DNA from 2 places in the Caloranaerobacter sp. TR13 genome. Region 2 is predicted to be linked to the other one. Evidence: riboswitches for the same ligand, from Rfam matches in the RefSeq annotation. Region 2 holds a riboswitch; the other holds the start of a gene.
The links. A riboswitch is a leader RNA that binds a small molecule or an ion and turns the genes downstream of it on or off. The one in region 2 is predicted to bind S-adenosylmethionine.
Positions count from the first base shown of each region.

Region 1: another riboswitch for S-adenosylmethionine. It lies ahead of TR13x_RS06355 (methionine ABC transporter ATP-binding protein); the one in region 2 lies ahead of metK (methionine adenosyltransferase).

Region 1 covers NZ_JXLL01000006.1:49,525-52,801, forward strand. Annotated here, with positions in the region: gene TR13x_RS06340 (FMN-binding protein) at 1-294, opposite strand, end outside; gene TR13x_RS06345 (regulatory protein RecX) at 396-1,031, opposite strand; gene TR13x_RS06350 (metal-dependent hydrolase) at 1,047-1,631, opposite strand; SAM riboswitch class I at 1,844-1,950, shown strand; gene TR13x_RS06355 (methionine ABC transporter ATP-binding protein) at 2,077-3,087, shown strand; gene TR13x_RS06360 (methionine ABC transporter permease) at 3,080-3,277, shown strand, end outside.
Region 2 covers NZ_JXLL01000024.1:1,472-13,200, forward strand. Annotated here, with positions in the region: gene TR13x_RS10255 (hypothetical protein) at 96-962, shown strand; gene TR13x_RS10260 (hypothetical protein) at 973-1,200, shown strand; gene TR13x_RS10985 (YvrJ family protein) at 1,257-1,400, opposite strand; gene TR13x_RS10265 (DUF2922 domain-containing protein) at 1,585-1,806, opposite strand; gene TR13x_RS10270 (DUF1659 domain-containing protein) at 1,844-2,071, opposite strand; gene TR13x_RS10275 (RNA polymerase sigma factor) at 2,110-2,682, opposite strand; gene TR13x_RS10280 (hypothetical protein) at 2,864-3,181, opposite strand; gene pyrE (orotate phosphoribosyltransferase) at 3,232-3,813, opposite strand; gene TR13x_RS10290 (dihydroorotate dehydrogenase) at 4,004-4,906, opposite strand; gene TR13x_RS10295 (dihydroorotate dehydrogenase electron transfer subunit) at 4,899-5,606, opposite strand; gene pyrF (orotidine-5'-phosphate decarboxylase) at 5,594-6,451, opposite strand; gene TR13x_RS10305 (dihydroorotase) at 6,438-7,601, opposite strand; gene TR13x_RS10310 (aspartate carbamoyltransferase regulatory subunit) at 7,611-8,033, opposite strand; gene pyrB (aspartate carbamoyltransferase) at 8,026-8,949, opposite strand; gene metK (methionine adenosyltransferase) at 9,193-10,380, opposite strand; SAM riboswitch class I at 10,552-10,658, opposite strand; gene TR13x_RS10325 (small multi-drug export protein) at 11,018-11,491, opposite strand.

The DNA of each region.
Region 1 (3,277 bases), on a different contig from region 2:
AACCTTAACATCTTCTGGAGTTATTCCAGATGCTTCTTTCATTTTTTTAGCATATTCTTTATTTTCATTTTTATTTTGTCCTTCTTTGTTAACTTCATTAAATACAACATCAACTATTTTACCATCCTTATAGGTTATTGAAATTTCTGCTTTCCACCCATATTTATCATAATCATCAGACGCTTTATAAGTACCATCCTTATAGCTCATATCCTTGTCAGTTACTGAATTGCACCCTGTTATAGCTAACATTGTAATTATTGTAAAAACAATAATATAAGATATCCTTTTCATACTCAAAACCCCTTTTCATCAAAATATCTTTGTATTATTTACACATAAATAATATTATTATATCATCAGTATTAAGTAAAGAATAATGAAATTTCTTAATTTTAGTTACTTGAATCCTTCATAACAGCGTTCACAACTTTTTTTATAATTTCATAATCATATCCTTTATAAGCTAAGTGTTGAGATAACTTCTGATATATTTTATTCTTATCTTTATCTTTTATACTTCTTAATTTTTTCTTGGCCAGATAAACTGCATTTTCATATATTTTTTCATCTTCTATTTCTGAAATAACTTTGTTTATTATATCTTCACTTATTTTTTTCTTTGTTAATTCAAATATAATACGTTTTTTTCCGTATTTATTGCTATTTATTTTATTTCTAACATAATTTTTTGCATATTCTTCATCATTAACCATTTTATATTCTTTTAAAATTTCTATTACATTATCTATAATTTCACCTTGATAACCTTCTTTAGATAACTTATCTCTAAGTAACATCTCGCTTTGCATTGTTCTAGCCAATATACTAAAAGCTCTGTTCTTAGCTCTTCTAAGGTTTTCATCAAATATTAAGAGTTCTAACTTTTCTTTATCTACTTGAATTCCTTCTTCAATTCTAAATTTATAAATAACTTCTTTATGGACTCCAGCAAAAAATTCATGATCAATATATATATTAACATTTTCTTTATTATTTTTTTGCTCAACTATTTTAGTTACAATCCCCATAATTATTCCTTCTTTCTAAACTCCTATAATCTTAAGTAAAACATAAATCGAATAAAAACACGAACCCTTTAATATAAGTTCTTCTTCACCACCACTTTTTACATTAAAAGGAGATGAAATTTTAAAACTACATGGATAAAATAATTCTATGCCGCCTTTAGTAAGAAAATCGGCAATCAAATGGCTAATATAGCCTATAACGAAACCTTTATACACATCAATTAAATTATATCTCATTGCTAAAATTTTAACAACCATTGAAAACAGTAAAAGACCTAGTAAACTATGAGTAAATCCTCTATGATGAGATATTCCTGTAAATGCTAAAGTTATAGATAAAATTTTTAAAAGCCTACTGTTTAAACTTATACCGAAATAAATACAACCAAAACTTAAAGTTATATAAAATATAATTTTAAATATTCTATTTTTCTTAAAAAGAAGCTTTTGATTTAACTTGCTCTTGGGATGGTCTATATCAGGTAATAAAGACCCTAATACCGTTGAAAAAATAAAAATAATACCCCTTTCTAAAGAATAATCTGAAATAGTAGTAATTCCTGCTGCAATCCCTAGCATAACATGCGTCTTACCCTTCATCTTTTGTATCCTCCAACTGATTCTTATAAGTATAGAACACTAGTTCTAGTATATCATAGATTATATTTTATTTAAATAGCTGAAACAAAGCTATTTAAACAACTTTGTTTCATTACTCTTTTTAATAAACTATTTTACCATAAAAAAAGTATTGACAAACTCTATGAAATGATTTAGAATCTTAAACTATAGTGATAAAAATAAATAATACGCTCTTATCCAGAGAGGTGGAGGGACTGGCCCTATGAAGCCCGGCAACCTGTGTTTCAAAACACAAGGTGCCAATTCCTGCGGTATAAGATATACCGAGAGATGAGAGAGAGAAATAAGTTTTTTATGCCTCTTTCATCCGAAAGAGGTTTTTTTAATATCCTTCTATCCACAGAAGGGGTATTATTATAACTGTTTTAGTTTATCACATTAAACCGATAAAGGAGTGAAGTAATTGATTGTAATTCAAAATCTCAGCAAAATATATGAAAGTAAAAACGAAAAAGTACATGCATTAAAAGATATCAATTTAGAAATTAAAAAAGGTGAAATTTTTGGAATCATGGGTTTGAGTGGAGCAGGAAAATCTACTCTTATTCGCTGTATTAATCTTCTTGAAAAACCTACTAGTGGTAGTATTTTCATTAACAAAAAAGACATAACGGTTTTAAATAAACATGAACTTAGAGAAATAAGAAAACGTATTGGAATGATTTTTCAACATTTTAACCTACTTAACTCAAGAACAGTTTTTGAAAATATAGCTTTTCCACTTGAAATTTCAGGTTACAACAAGAAACAAATTAAAGAAAGAGTAGAAAATCTGTTATCTTTAGTTGAACTCTCAGATAAAATGAATGCATATCCTTCCCAACTAAGTGGAGGACAAAAACAGAGAGTTGCCATAGCTCGTGCTCTTGCTAATCAACCAGATATTTTATTGTGTGATGAGGCAACTTCTGCTCTTGACCCTAAAACAACAAAATCTATTTTGAAACTTCTTAAAGAAATTCAAAGTAAATTCGGTCTGACAATAGTTCTTATAACACACCAAATGGAAGTAATTCGTGATATTTGTGATAGAGTTGCAATTATTGAAAACGGAAAGATAATCGAACTAGATACAGTTGAAACAATATTCACAAACCCTAAAACTAGAACTGCTAAAGACTTTGTTTCACACATTCAACATAATAAAGAAGAAATCAATTTCCCTAAAACCTCTGGCTCTAAGGTTATACGATTAAAACTTTTAGGAGAAGTTGTGAAAAAACCTATTATATCTCAATTGATTAAACTTTTTTCAGTAGATATAAACATATTATCAGCTAATATAAATGAATTACAAACAACAAATATAGGGACCCTGCTTATACAAATTTATGGGAAAAATGAAGAAGTAGAAAATGCAATCAAATGGCTCAAAAAAGAGAAAATCGGATTGGAGGTAGTATGGAATGGATAACTTGATAGGATTACTTTTTCCCTCCTTATGGGAAACCATATATATGGTAGCAGCTTCAACAATATTTGCTCTAATCCTAGGTTTCCCTCTAGGTATTTTACTAGTAGTTACAGAAAAGAATGGCATTTGGGAAAAGCCTGTATTAAATTCAGTACTAGGTACTGTTATAAATGTATGTCGTTCTTTCCCA
Region 2 (11,729 bases):
ATAAAAGAATATAAAGAAAGAGAGCCGGCCTTTCATGTGTTTGAAAAGCTAGCTTTGTTCTTAGGCCTTACTTTAAATTAAAGGTGGTGAGCGCTTTGAGTAATTTTAGGCTGTTAAACATCCTTTTTATTTTTTTGTTGGTTATTACTTTTACTATTGGTTGTGATATTAGCGATAAAAATCAAGTAGAAGAAGGTATTAATGATAATTGGCCTGCAGATGGTGTGTATTTTATGAAATGGGATTCATATCACGGATATTTTGAGGGAGAAGAACCATATATACAATTGTCAATAATTCAAGTTCATTCAATAGCACAAGAAAACGAACAATCATATAAGAAGTATATTTTAATTTCAGATAAAGGAGAGATTACTGTAACTTCTGCAAACTATTTCCCAGGGCCAAAGGGGGAAAAGTATTCATTATATACTCTTGGATTAAGATTGCCAAAAATGAAACCAGGGAGATATATTATTAACAAGTTAAGGATGATAGACTCTAATAACCAGCAAAAAATATATGACATAGGGAAATGGGTTATTGATATAAAAAAAGGATTTAAGCCTAAAGACTTGGATTTAGGTAAGAAAACTTTTATTAGCGGATATTTTGATTGGTATAGAGTAGAGATATTAAATAATACTCAAGAGAAAATATATATTAAAAATCTAGATTTTCAGTTAAAAATACCGGTTAAAACGATAACAAAGATAGGTAAAGATTTCAATATGACAGAATACTTAGATGAAGAACCATATGTAGAACCAGGAGAAACAAAGGTATTTCAGTTTGAATTTGTTAGTGGAGTTAATGATAATAATCCTAAATTTATTTCTTTACGACCATTTTTGTACTATGAGATAAATAATAAAAACAAGTTTACAATATTACCAACTGCTATTTATTCTCCGGTAGTAAATGATAAGATAATATTAGAGCTTGTGAAGTCTTTAAATTAGTAATTGTTTTGTGTTCTTTGATGGTGTTACAATAAACTATTTTGATCTTACTCCTCATATTCATTATTTTGGTTCGGTTACTAGTCAATATGATGGATATATTGATAGAGGTGAAGTCGCTAGTGAATATAACGGGAGGAATTCTAAAGATACTCTTCACTTTTCAATAAGAAGAATAGTTAGTAATACATGCAGTACTACCATAGGTTTTAGTGCAGATATAGTAAGTGGCGAATGACACAGAGGAACGGTTCTAGTGTGTCCAAAAGAAAACAACAGAACCGTCTCTTTGTGTCATTTAATTGAAATTATAGCTTTTGCAAGCTCATTTATGCTCTCGGTTAATCTATCTAGTTTACCCTCTATTCTAACTAATAGATATATGGAAACTGCTATTGGAAAACCAAGATTAGCAATTTGAGCATACAAATCTTCCATATTACACCTCCTTTGAAATAAGTACTAGGTACTGGGTACTTGATACTGGATACTGGGTACTTGGATTAAGGGACAGAAGACAGAGAACAGGGGACAGGGAATAGGTAGCAGAGAACTGGTAACTAGAAATGACACAGGAGAACCGTCCCCCTGTGTGGAGAACCGTCCCCCTGTGTCATGTCATCTAAGCTATATTTAACTCTTGAACGTTTGTAGTAACTATTCTAGCGCCTGCTATAGCTACAAGGTCTCCACCTGAAGAATTAAAAATATTTTTAAGTATTATCTCATTCATAGCAGTAGATACTTCCATATCTGTTAAATCATCTCTTGGATTATCAATAGAAATAGTTGTCCTCTTATCTAACTGATTTTTAAAAATCATCTCTAATCTACTATTCGCCATCACCACACCTCCTTCTTGTTAGAATAAATTAAATCCCCTAGATACTTTCTACTAACTCAACTTCATCAATTCTCCTTATAGACACTACAGGCAACTTCTGTAAACCTGTTAAAGCTATTGCTACTGAGTAAACATCTTCATTTGTTGCAGCACCTTTAACCTTAGAATAAGTTTTAGATTTTACTATCTGCTTACCATTCTGGTCTATTCCACCATCTAAATTTAGTTTAATTTTTGAATCCTTAGTTACTGCGTTCACTGCCATCCTCTCACCTCCCTTCTACTCCTTATATAGAAGAAAGGCTAAAAATTTACTATGAATTTTCTTAATTTCTTTATCGCAGAGGTTTTGATATTTACAGCAGTCCTATAGCTTATATTAAGTCTCTTACTTATCTCCTTTAAAGAAACATCTTGAATATAATACATAGTAATTACCTCTTTTTGTCTTTTAGTAAGCTTATCTAAAGCTTTTAATAAGTTTAATGTTTCTTCATTTTTTATAATAACTTCATCTTGCAATAAGTTTTCATCAGCAATTAAGTCAATAAGTTCTAAACTATCATCTTTTGAACTTATCATTTGATTTAATGAAATATATTCTTTATTCTTCCTGCTATTATTTAAATAATGGAACTTAAGCATCGCCTTTACATACCCTAAAAAATGTACTCCTTTATCCTTATCGTAATCTTTTAAAGCTCTTAAGATTATTTCGTATCCCTCTTGAATTAAATCATCATATAAATCTGCCTTGTTAAAATACCTTTTAATAGAGGATAATACTATTGGCTTTAGTTTAAATAGTAGTATTTCCTTCGCTGCTATATCTCCTTTTTGAGCAGCATCAAGCAAATTATTTATTTCATTATACATAAGCTCCCTCCAATTTAGAGGGGCGCCCCATCTTTCTTACCGGCAAATATATAGTATCTTGATGCTGCTAATTTTAAAATTTATGACTAGTTCATTTTCATTGAACGAGTTGAACTAAAAATAGACGATAGAGAACAGGGAACAGGTGACAAAAGGCAAGGCAAAAAAGAAAAAGAGAAAGTCAATCTGTGACTTCCTCTATATTCTCAATATTAACAAGTACTTCATAATCCACATTATAGTCTTTTGAAATTGCTTCAATTGCTTTTATTATTTCATCGTTTTCTTCTTTTAAAACAAATATAATACGGTCAAAATCGTCCTTTAGAGTATCTAATAAGTATCCTACATCAGCTTCATTCTCCACAAGCACCTTGATAGTTGTATTTCTTTTATCCACATATCTACAAACATAGTCTACATATAAGTTCTTTATAAATACAACCACTCCATAAACAAAAAATACGTATACTATTATAGTAATTATAAACATTATCATAATAATCACCCTCTTTTTATGGGGTATATTATTATGATATGAATTTAAGCTTATAATGTTACTTTTTCTCTGCTTCCCGGTTTTTCAATAGGTAAGTCCTTCATGCAAAGAGGACATTCCTTTTTATCATAAGTTTTTATATCTAATTTTACTGCACTAAAAATAGGCAGTCCTAAATCTATATTATTCTCTCTCCTATCTACTATACAAGCTATTCCAATAACTTCTCCACCAAATTCTTCAATTATATCTTTTACTTCCAAGCTAGACTTTCCGGTAGTTACAACATCTTCTGTTATTAATATTTTATCTCCTTTATTTATCTCAAAACCTCTTCTTAGCTGCATTACACCATCTTTTCTTTCTGTAAAAATTGCTTCTTTACCTAACTGTCTGCCTATTTCGTATGAAACTATTACCCCACCCATTGCAGGCCCTACAACTTTATCTATCTCCAAATTCTTCACTTTATCTACTACCACCTTCAAAACCTTTTCAGCAAAGTTTGGATATCTTAAAACTTTGGCACATTGAACATATTTATCACTATGTTTACCTGATGATAATAAGAAATGTCCTTCTAATAACGCATCACACTCTTTTAAAATCTCAATTATTTTTTTCTCTTCCATACGCAAGCCTCCCATTTTTATCAGTTACCAGTTGCCAGAGAACAGAGAACAGGATGAATAAAGTTGTCAGTTTCCAGAATAGTAGCGGAGAATTAATTCTCCACTACTAGGGTACAGTTACCAAGGTACAGGCGACAGTTCCCTGCCCCCTGTTCTCTATTCCCTGTTCTCTAATTCCAGTACCTAGTACCTAAATAATTCCCCTAATCTCCTCTATAGACTTTATTCCTTCTTCTTTCATAAATCTCTCGATTCCTTCAAGTATTTCTATACCTACTTTTGGATTCATGAAATTTGCCGTTCCAATTTGTATGCAAGTAGCACCAGCCATAATAAACTCAATCGCATCTTTCCAGTCTGTAATTCCCCCCATCCCCATAACAGGTATCGATACGTTTTTACAGACCTCATGTACCATCCTTAAAGCTATAGGTTTTATTGCAGGCCCTGAAAGTCCAGCATAAACATTTTTAAACACCGGCTTTCTTTTTCTTATATCTATAGCCATTGCCTTAAATGTATTAACAAGCGATATTCCATCTGCTCCTTCTTCTTCACATACTTTAGCTATTCTTACAATATCCTCTGCATTTGGAGAGAGCTTTACTATTAAAGGTAATCTAGTAACTTTTCTAATCTCTCTTACAGTCTTTCTTGCGCTTTCTTCTTTTATTCCAAAAGCCATTCCACCTTCCTTAACGTTTGGACATGATATGTTCAGTTCAATCATATCCACATCTTCCTTAGAAATTATTGAAACAGCTTCAATATATTCATCTAACGATTTACCACCAATATTCACTATAGTAACTAAATCTAGTTTTCTCAAAAAATCTAGTTCACTTTCAATAAATCCCATCACTCCAGGGTTTTGAAGCCCAACGCTATTCATGATTCCTGAAGGAGTCTCCCAAATTCTTATTCCGTCATTCCCTTCCCTTTTGTTTAAAGTCAATCCTTTAGTACATATTCCGCCTAACTTTTCTATATCATAAATTTCACCATATTCCCTACCAAAACCAAAAGTTCCAGAAGCCATTATTATAGGATTTTTAAATTCAACCTCTTTAAATTTAACTTTAAGATTACACATCAAATACCACATCCTCTCCAAGAAAAACAGGCCCGTCCTTACAAGTTCTCTTATTCCCTGATTTAGTCTTACAAGTACATACTAAACACGCTCCAACTCCACATGCCATTCTCTTTTCGATTGAAACATACACTTTAGTATGATACTCTTTCGCCGTATCAACAATCTTTTTCATCATAATTTCAGGTCCGCAAGTAAATATATAGTCATATTTTTTAATATCTATTTCATCAGTTATAAATCCATCCACATTAATATAGATATTGTCTGCGAATTTCTCGTACTTTTCCTTTAAGATAGCCTCGTTTCTAAAACCCATGTATATATCAAGCAAGTCTACACCTTTATTTTCACTTAACTTTTTTGCTGTCAAATATAATGGAGCTATACCTATTCCACCACCAACCAGTGCTATTTTACCTTTAACTAAAGGAAACCCGTTGCCATAAGGACCTTCTAAGCTTATTTCATCTGATGGTTTTAACTTACTCAAAATATTAGTCCCCTGTCCTTGCACTCTATATAGAAACTCAATATAATCTTCACCTATATCATGAATACTTAAAGGTCTCGAAAGTACAGGAAATTTGCCCCATGCTCTTACCATGTAGAACTGGCTCATTTTACCTTCAAACTTTCCTTCTACCCTTAGAACGAATATGTCCTGCCGAATACGCTCATTCGAAATTACTCTTGCCAACTTAAAATATCCTCCTTCATCTTTATAACCTGTTTTCTGGCAAATTCATTGAAGCTCTTCCCTTCATCAATGCCTTTATGAGCTTTAATTATCCCCCTTGATGAATTTACTACTCCGCACATCTTTTCTCTAAAAATCTCTTTTAAATCTTCTCCAGTACCTCCCTGCGCTCCATAACCAGGTATTAAGAAAAACATATTGCCGCTTAACTTTTTTATCTCTAAAAACTCTTTAGGAAAGGTAAGTCCTACAACTCCACCTATCAAACTAAAACCGCTCTTTCCAATAAAATTTTCTCCCCATTTCTGCACATTTTCAGCTACCTTCAAGTAAAGAGGTTTAGCGTTTACCTCTAGCTCTTGAAAATCCTTCGAGCTTTTATTAGAAGTCCTTATCAGTACAAAAAGTCCTTTTTCACCTGTACTAAGGTACTTAAAATATGGACTTATTGCATCTAACCCCATATATGGGTTCACTGTAATGAAATCAGCTTCAAAATCCCCTTCAAAATGTGCTTTTGCATACATTTGGGCAGTAGATAGTATATCTCCCCTCTTAATATCCGCTATTACTACTTTTCCCTTTTCTCTTATATATTTAAGTGTCCTACTGTATGCCTTTAACCCTTCTATACCAAAAGTCTCATAGCATGCAATCTGCACCTTATAGCATGCCACTAAATCATAGGTAGCATCTATTATCTTTCTATTAAATTCAAATATTTTTTCTTCAAGTGTTTTAGTACTGCTTAACAAATATTCAGGCAAATATTCAATTCTAGTATCTAATCCAACACAAACCGGCCCATTTTTCAAAACCTCTTCATATAATTTATCTATTATCATACTTAACGCTCCCTCTCTTAAAAGTCATCTTCACCTTCCCTAAAACTTTTTCTCCATTAAATGGATTGTTTTTACCCTTAGATATAAAATTATCTGTATCTATTTGATATTCTTCATCTAAATCTACTAACACTAAATTAGCCTCATAACCTTCCTCTATAAGTCCACAGTTTAGGTTTAATATTCTAGCAGGATTGTAAGACATAAGCTCAGATAGTTTGTTTAGTGAAATACCATTTTCATGAAACACCTTATACACCATAGAAAACGCCACTTCTATTAAAGAAATTCCAGGAGCTCCATTTTGTTTATCCTCCAGACTATGCGGTGCATGGTCTGTAGCAATGACATCAATATACCCCTGTTTTATACCTTCTATTAAGCTTTTTACATCTTCTTTTTTTCTAAAACTAGGATTTACTCTATAATCTACTTCGTATCCAAATATATGATGTGGTGTTACCTCGCAGGTAAATTTGAGATTTGTATCCTTAAATTCTTTAATTAAGCCTAAGGTCTTTTCAAGACTTATATGGCATATATGAAGATTGCCTCCTACTTCTTTTAAAAGACCTAAATCTCTTTTTACAATCTCAAATTCTGGCTGACAGTGAGTTAGTACTCTAAAATTTAGCTTATTTGAAAGTATTAAAGCCTTTTTCATTACTTCTTCGTTAAAAATAGTATTTCCATCATCCGAAAACAATCTTGTATGTCTTAACATCTCTTCAAAGTTAACGAATTCTTTTCCTTCTAGATTTCTAGTTAAAGCAGAAACCTGTATAATATCGCATAAATCTAATTTTTTGCTCTTATCGAGTATATACTCTAAGACTAAAGTATTATCACAAACAGGTTTTGTATTTGCCATAGTGCAAAGTGTAGTATATCCACCCTTTAACGCCGCTTTCTGACCACTTTCTAAATCTTCCTTATATAGATAACCTGGATCTCTTAGGTGGCAGTGCATGTCTACAAATGAGGGTAAAAGTACAAGACCTTTACCCTCTATTATTTCAGTGTCATTTGATATATTTACATCTTCATCTGCCTTAAACATCCTTTTAATAAACCCGTTCTCTATTAATATAGAACCATGGAAAGCTCTTTTTGCATCAACTATCTTTACATTGTTGATAAGAATATTCATTTTTATCACCTACAGAGAAGTTTTAGCATCGCAGTATTCACACTTATATTCTTTTGTATTTTCATCTACCAAAGTAAACTCAACATCTTCGATTTTTTCAATAGTTGTTACACATCTAGGATTCTTACATTTTAGTATTCCCTTTACTGTCTTTGGTAAACTTAATTTTATTTTCTCTTTTATCTTCTCATCTTCTATTATGTTTATTGTTATATCTGGATCTATTAATCCTAAAATTGTTAAATCTAAATCTATTTCATTTTCTATCTTTATTAAATCCTTCTTCCCAAGTTTGTTAGATGATACGTTTTTAATTAAAGCTACTGTATAATCTGCTTTGTGAAGCCCTAATTCTTTAAATATCTTATATCCACATCCAGCTTTTATATGGTCTATTACTATACCTTTTTTTATCGCATCTATATTAAGCATACATCTCAACCCCCAATAATTTTATAAGTAGTGCCATTCTCACGAACATTCCAAACTTAGCCTGCTTGAAATATACAGCTCTTACGTCATTATCTACTTCCATAGCTATTTCGTTCACTCTTGGAAGCGGATGCATTATTATCATATCCTTTTTTGCACTTTTTAATTTTTCTAATGTAAGAATGTAACTATCCTTTAGTCTTAAATATTCTTCTTCGCTGATAAATCTTTCTCGCTGAACTCTAGTCATATACAATATATCTAATTTACCTATCACATCTTCTAGATTAGAAGTTTCATAATATTCATGCCCTTTTAATTCGTCCTTGATATATTGGGGAATTTGTAATTCAGGTGGGGATATAAAAATAAACTTTATATTTTCGTATCTGGATAATGCTTTTACAAGAGAATGCACTGTCCTACCGAATTTTAAATCGCCACAAAGTCCTATTGTATGATTAGAAATGCTTTTTTTGAGATGTTTAATAGTAAGAAGATCGGTAAGAGTTTGGGTTGGATGCTGATGTCCTCCATCACCTGCATTTATGACTGGAATGTTTGAATATTTTGAAGCAAGTTTTGGAGCACCTTCTTTAGGATGTCTCATTACAGCTATATCTGCATAACATCCGATAGTTCTAATAGTATCTGCAATACTTTCTCCCTTTGATACCGAAGTTGATTTTGCCTCTGAAAAGCCGATTACATTTCCACCTAATCTCAGCATCGCTGCTTCAAAGCTGAATTTAGTTCTTGTAGAAGGTTCATAGAAAAGTGTTGCTAATAACTTCCCTCTACAAATGTCTGAATAAGCATCTGGTTTTTTAATTATGTCTTCTGCTAGAGCAAATATTTCATCTAGCTCATTAATAGTAAAATCGTTTGGTTCAATTAAATGTCTTCCTTTTAACATTTTATCTCCTCCTTTTTAGCCTCACTGGACTATATTAAAGGTAACAAAAAACCTTCCTCATCGAGACGAGGAAGGTTATAAGCACATTTATATTCATATAGGCACAACAAATTAAAGTCATGCTATATATACACAAACATCACTATTTCATACCTTCCTAGCCTCTCTGGACTAGGTTAAAGATACTTTGTCTTTCAATCATTTTACTATGAACAAGGTTATATGTCAAGGATATTTAAAATATTATTCACCTAAACCTTCTTTTCTTAATATATCAGCCTTGTCTGTCTTCTCCCATGGTAAATCTAGATCTGTTCTTCCAAAATGTCCGTATGCAGCTACTTGTCTATAAATCGGTCTTCTTAAGTCTAAATCTCTTATAATAGCTGCAGGTCTTAAGTCAAAATGTTTCTTAACTAATTCTTCAATTTTGCTTTCTTCTATCTTACCTGTTCCAAATGTATCTACAAGTATTGAAACTGGATGAGCAACACCTATAGCATATGCAAGTTGAACTTCACATTTATCTGCTAATCCAGCAGCAACTATATTTTTTGCAACATATCTCGCAGCATATGCAGCTGATCTATCAACTTTAGTAGGATCCTTTCCTGAGAATGCTCCACCACCATGACGAGCATATCCACCATAAGTATCAACAATAATCTTTCTTCCTGTTAAACCAGCATCTCCTTGAGGTCCACCTATTACGAATCTACCAGTTGGGTTGATATAGTATTTTGTCTCACTATCTAAGTATTTACTTGGTATAACTTTTCTTATTACATGTTCCCTTAAATCTCTTTCAATAGTTTTTAAATCTATCTCTGGGCTGTGTTGAGTAGAAATAACTATTGCATCTATTCTTACAGGTTTATCATCATGATATTCAACTGTAACTTGAGTTTTACCATCTGGTCTTAAGTAATCTAAAGTACCATTCTTTCTAACTTCTGATAATCTTCTTGCTAATTTGTGTGCTAATGATATTGGAAGTGGCATAAGTTCTGGTGTTTCATTGCAAGCAAAACCAAACATTATACCTTGGTCTCCAGCACCAATTAAGTCAAGTTCATCATTTGTTTCTTCTCTGTGTTCTAATGCTTCATTAACTCCCATAGCAATATCAGGAGACTGCTCATCAATAGAAGTTAAAACTGCACAAGTATCGCAGTCAAAACCATACTTAGCTCTAGTATAGCCAATATCTTCTATAGTCTTTCTTACGATTTTTGGTATATCTACGTAACACTTAGTTGTAATCTCTCCTGATACTAAAACTAAACCTGTAGTAACTGATGTTTCACATGCTACTCTTGCTTCTGGGTCAGATTTTAATATAGCGTCAAGCACTGCATCTGAAATTTGGTCACAGATTTTATCAGGATGTCCTTCAGTAACTGATTCTGAAGTAAATAACCATTTTCTCATCTTCATACCTCCCATGCTAAATGAATTTTTAATTTTAAATTTTAAATGTTAAATATTAAATTCAACATTAAGTATAGATAGAGTTTATATGGTTATTATTAGCAATTGTTAGTTTTTTATGTTCATATAAAAAAATCCCCTTCCAAAAGGAAGAGGTAATTTTCTGATATAACCTCATCTTTCAGAATCTACATTCTGTGGGACTTAGCACCGTGTAACTTTAATTACCGGTTGCCGGGTTTCACAGGGCCCATTCCCTCCACCACTCTTGATAAGGTATCAAGATTTTTATTAAATTGTCCTCAAAGTATAATATCATAGCTTACAAACTAAGTCAACAATTTTTTTGTCATTTATATTCAAAATTCGTCATTTGATGTTAACTATTCATAAGTAGCAGAGAATTAATTCTCTGCTACAAATTCTATTATTGGTCTTTCTATATTCATTTTTTGGTCAACAGTTTTTAGTCTATCAACTACTGACCATCGACTATAATCTAATTTTACATTTTCTATTTTGAATTTTTTATCCCTGTCCCCTATTCTCTGTTCCCTTATTTCTATCCCCTGTTCCCCGTCCCCTGTCCTCTGTTCCCTGTCTTCTTTTTTATATCTAGCACCTAGTCCCCAATTATCTACAAGAAGCTAATAACTTGACTACTTAAAATAAAAACTATTAATCCAGCTGTAAATACACCTGCCACAATTGCTGGAAAAGAATATTTGAAATCTATATTAAATAAAGTTGCTGCTACACATCCAGTCCAAGCACCAGTAGATGGTAATGGTATTGCTACTAAAAGAAATAATCCTAAGACACTGTATTTCTCAACTTTTTTACTTCTTTTTAAAGTCCTTTGCTTAATCCAGTTAACAATTTTACCAAACATCTTTGTCCTTCCAAAATAATCGAATAAAGGATTTAATAACTTAAGCAAAAAAGGTACAGGTATTAAATTACCTATAATACTTAATACTGTACTATGTAAAGGGGTAAATCCCATTGCTATTCCGAGTGGTATAGCTCCTCTTAATTCAAAAATAGGCGCAGCAGCAACAAGCATTACAATAAGTTCATCCTTCAAAACTTTTAAAGTTTGCACTAACATATACATCACCCCGTTCATTATTCGTTATTCATCGTTCACTATTCGCTTTTAGTTTCTTGTTTTTCGAACTCTCATTTGTAGTTCGCCGTTTGTATTTCGAACGACGAACTGCGAGCACCGAAAGACAACTGTTTTTTTCTACATTATTCCCTATTCCCTGTCCCCTGTCCCCTGTCCCCTGTTCCCTCAATCCAGCACCCAGTACCTAGTACCCAGCACCCAACTATATAAATTATAT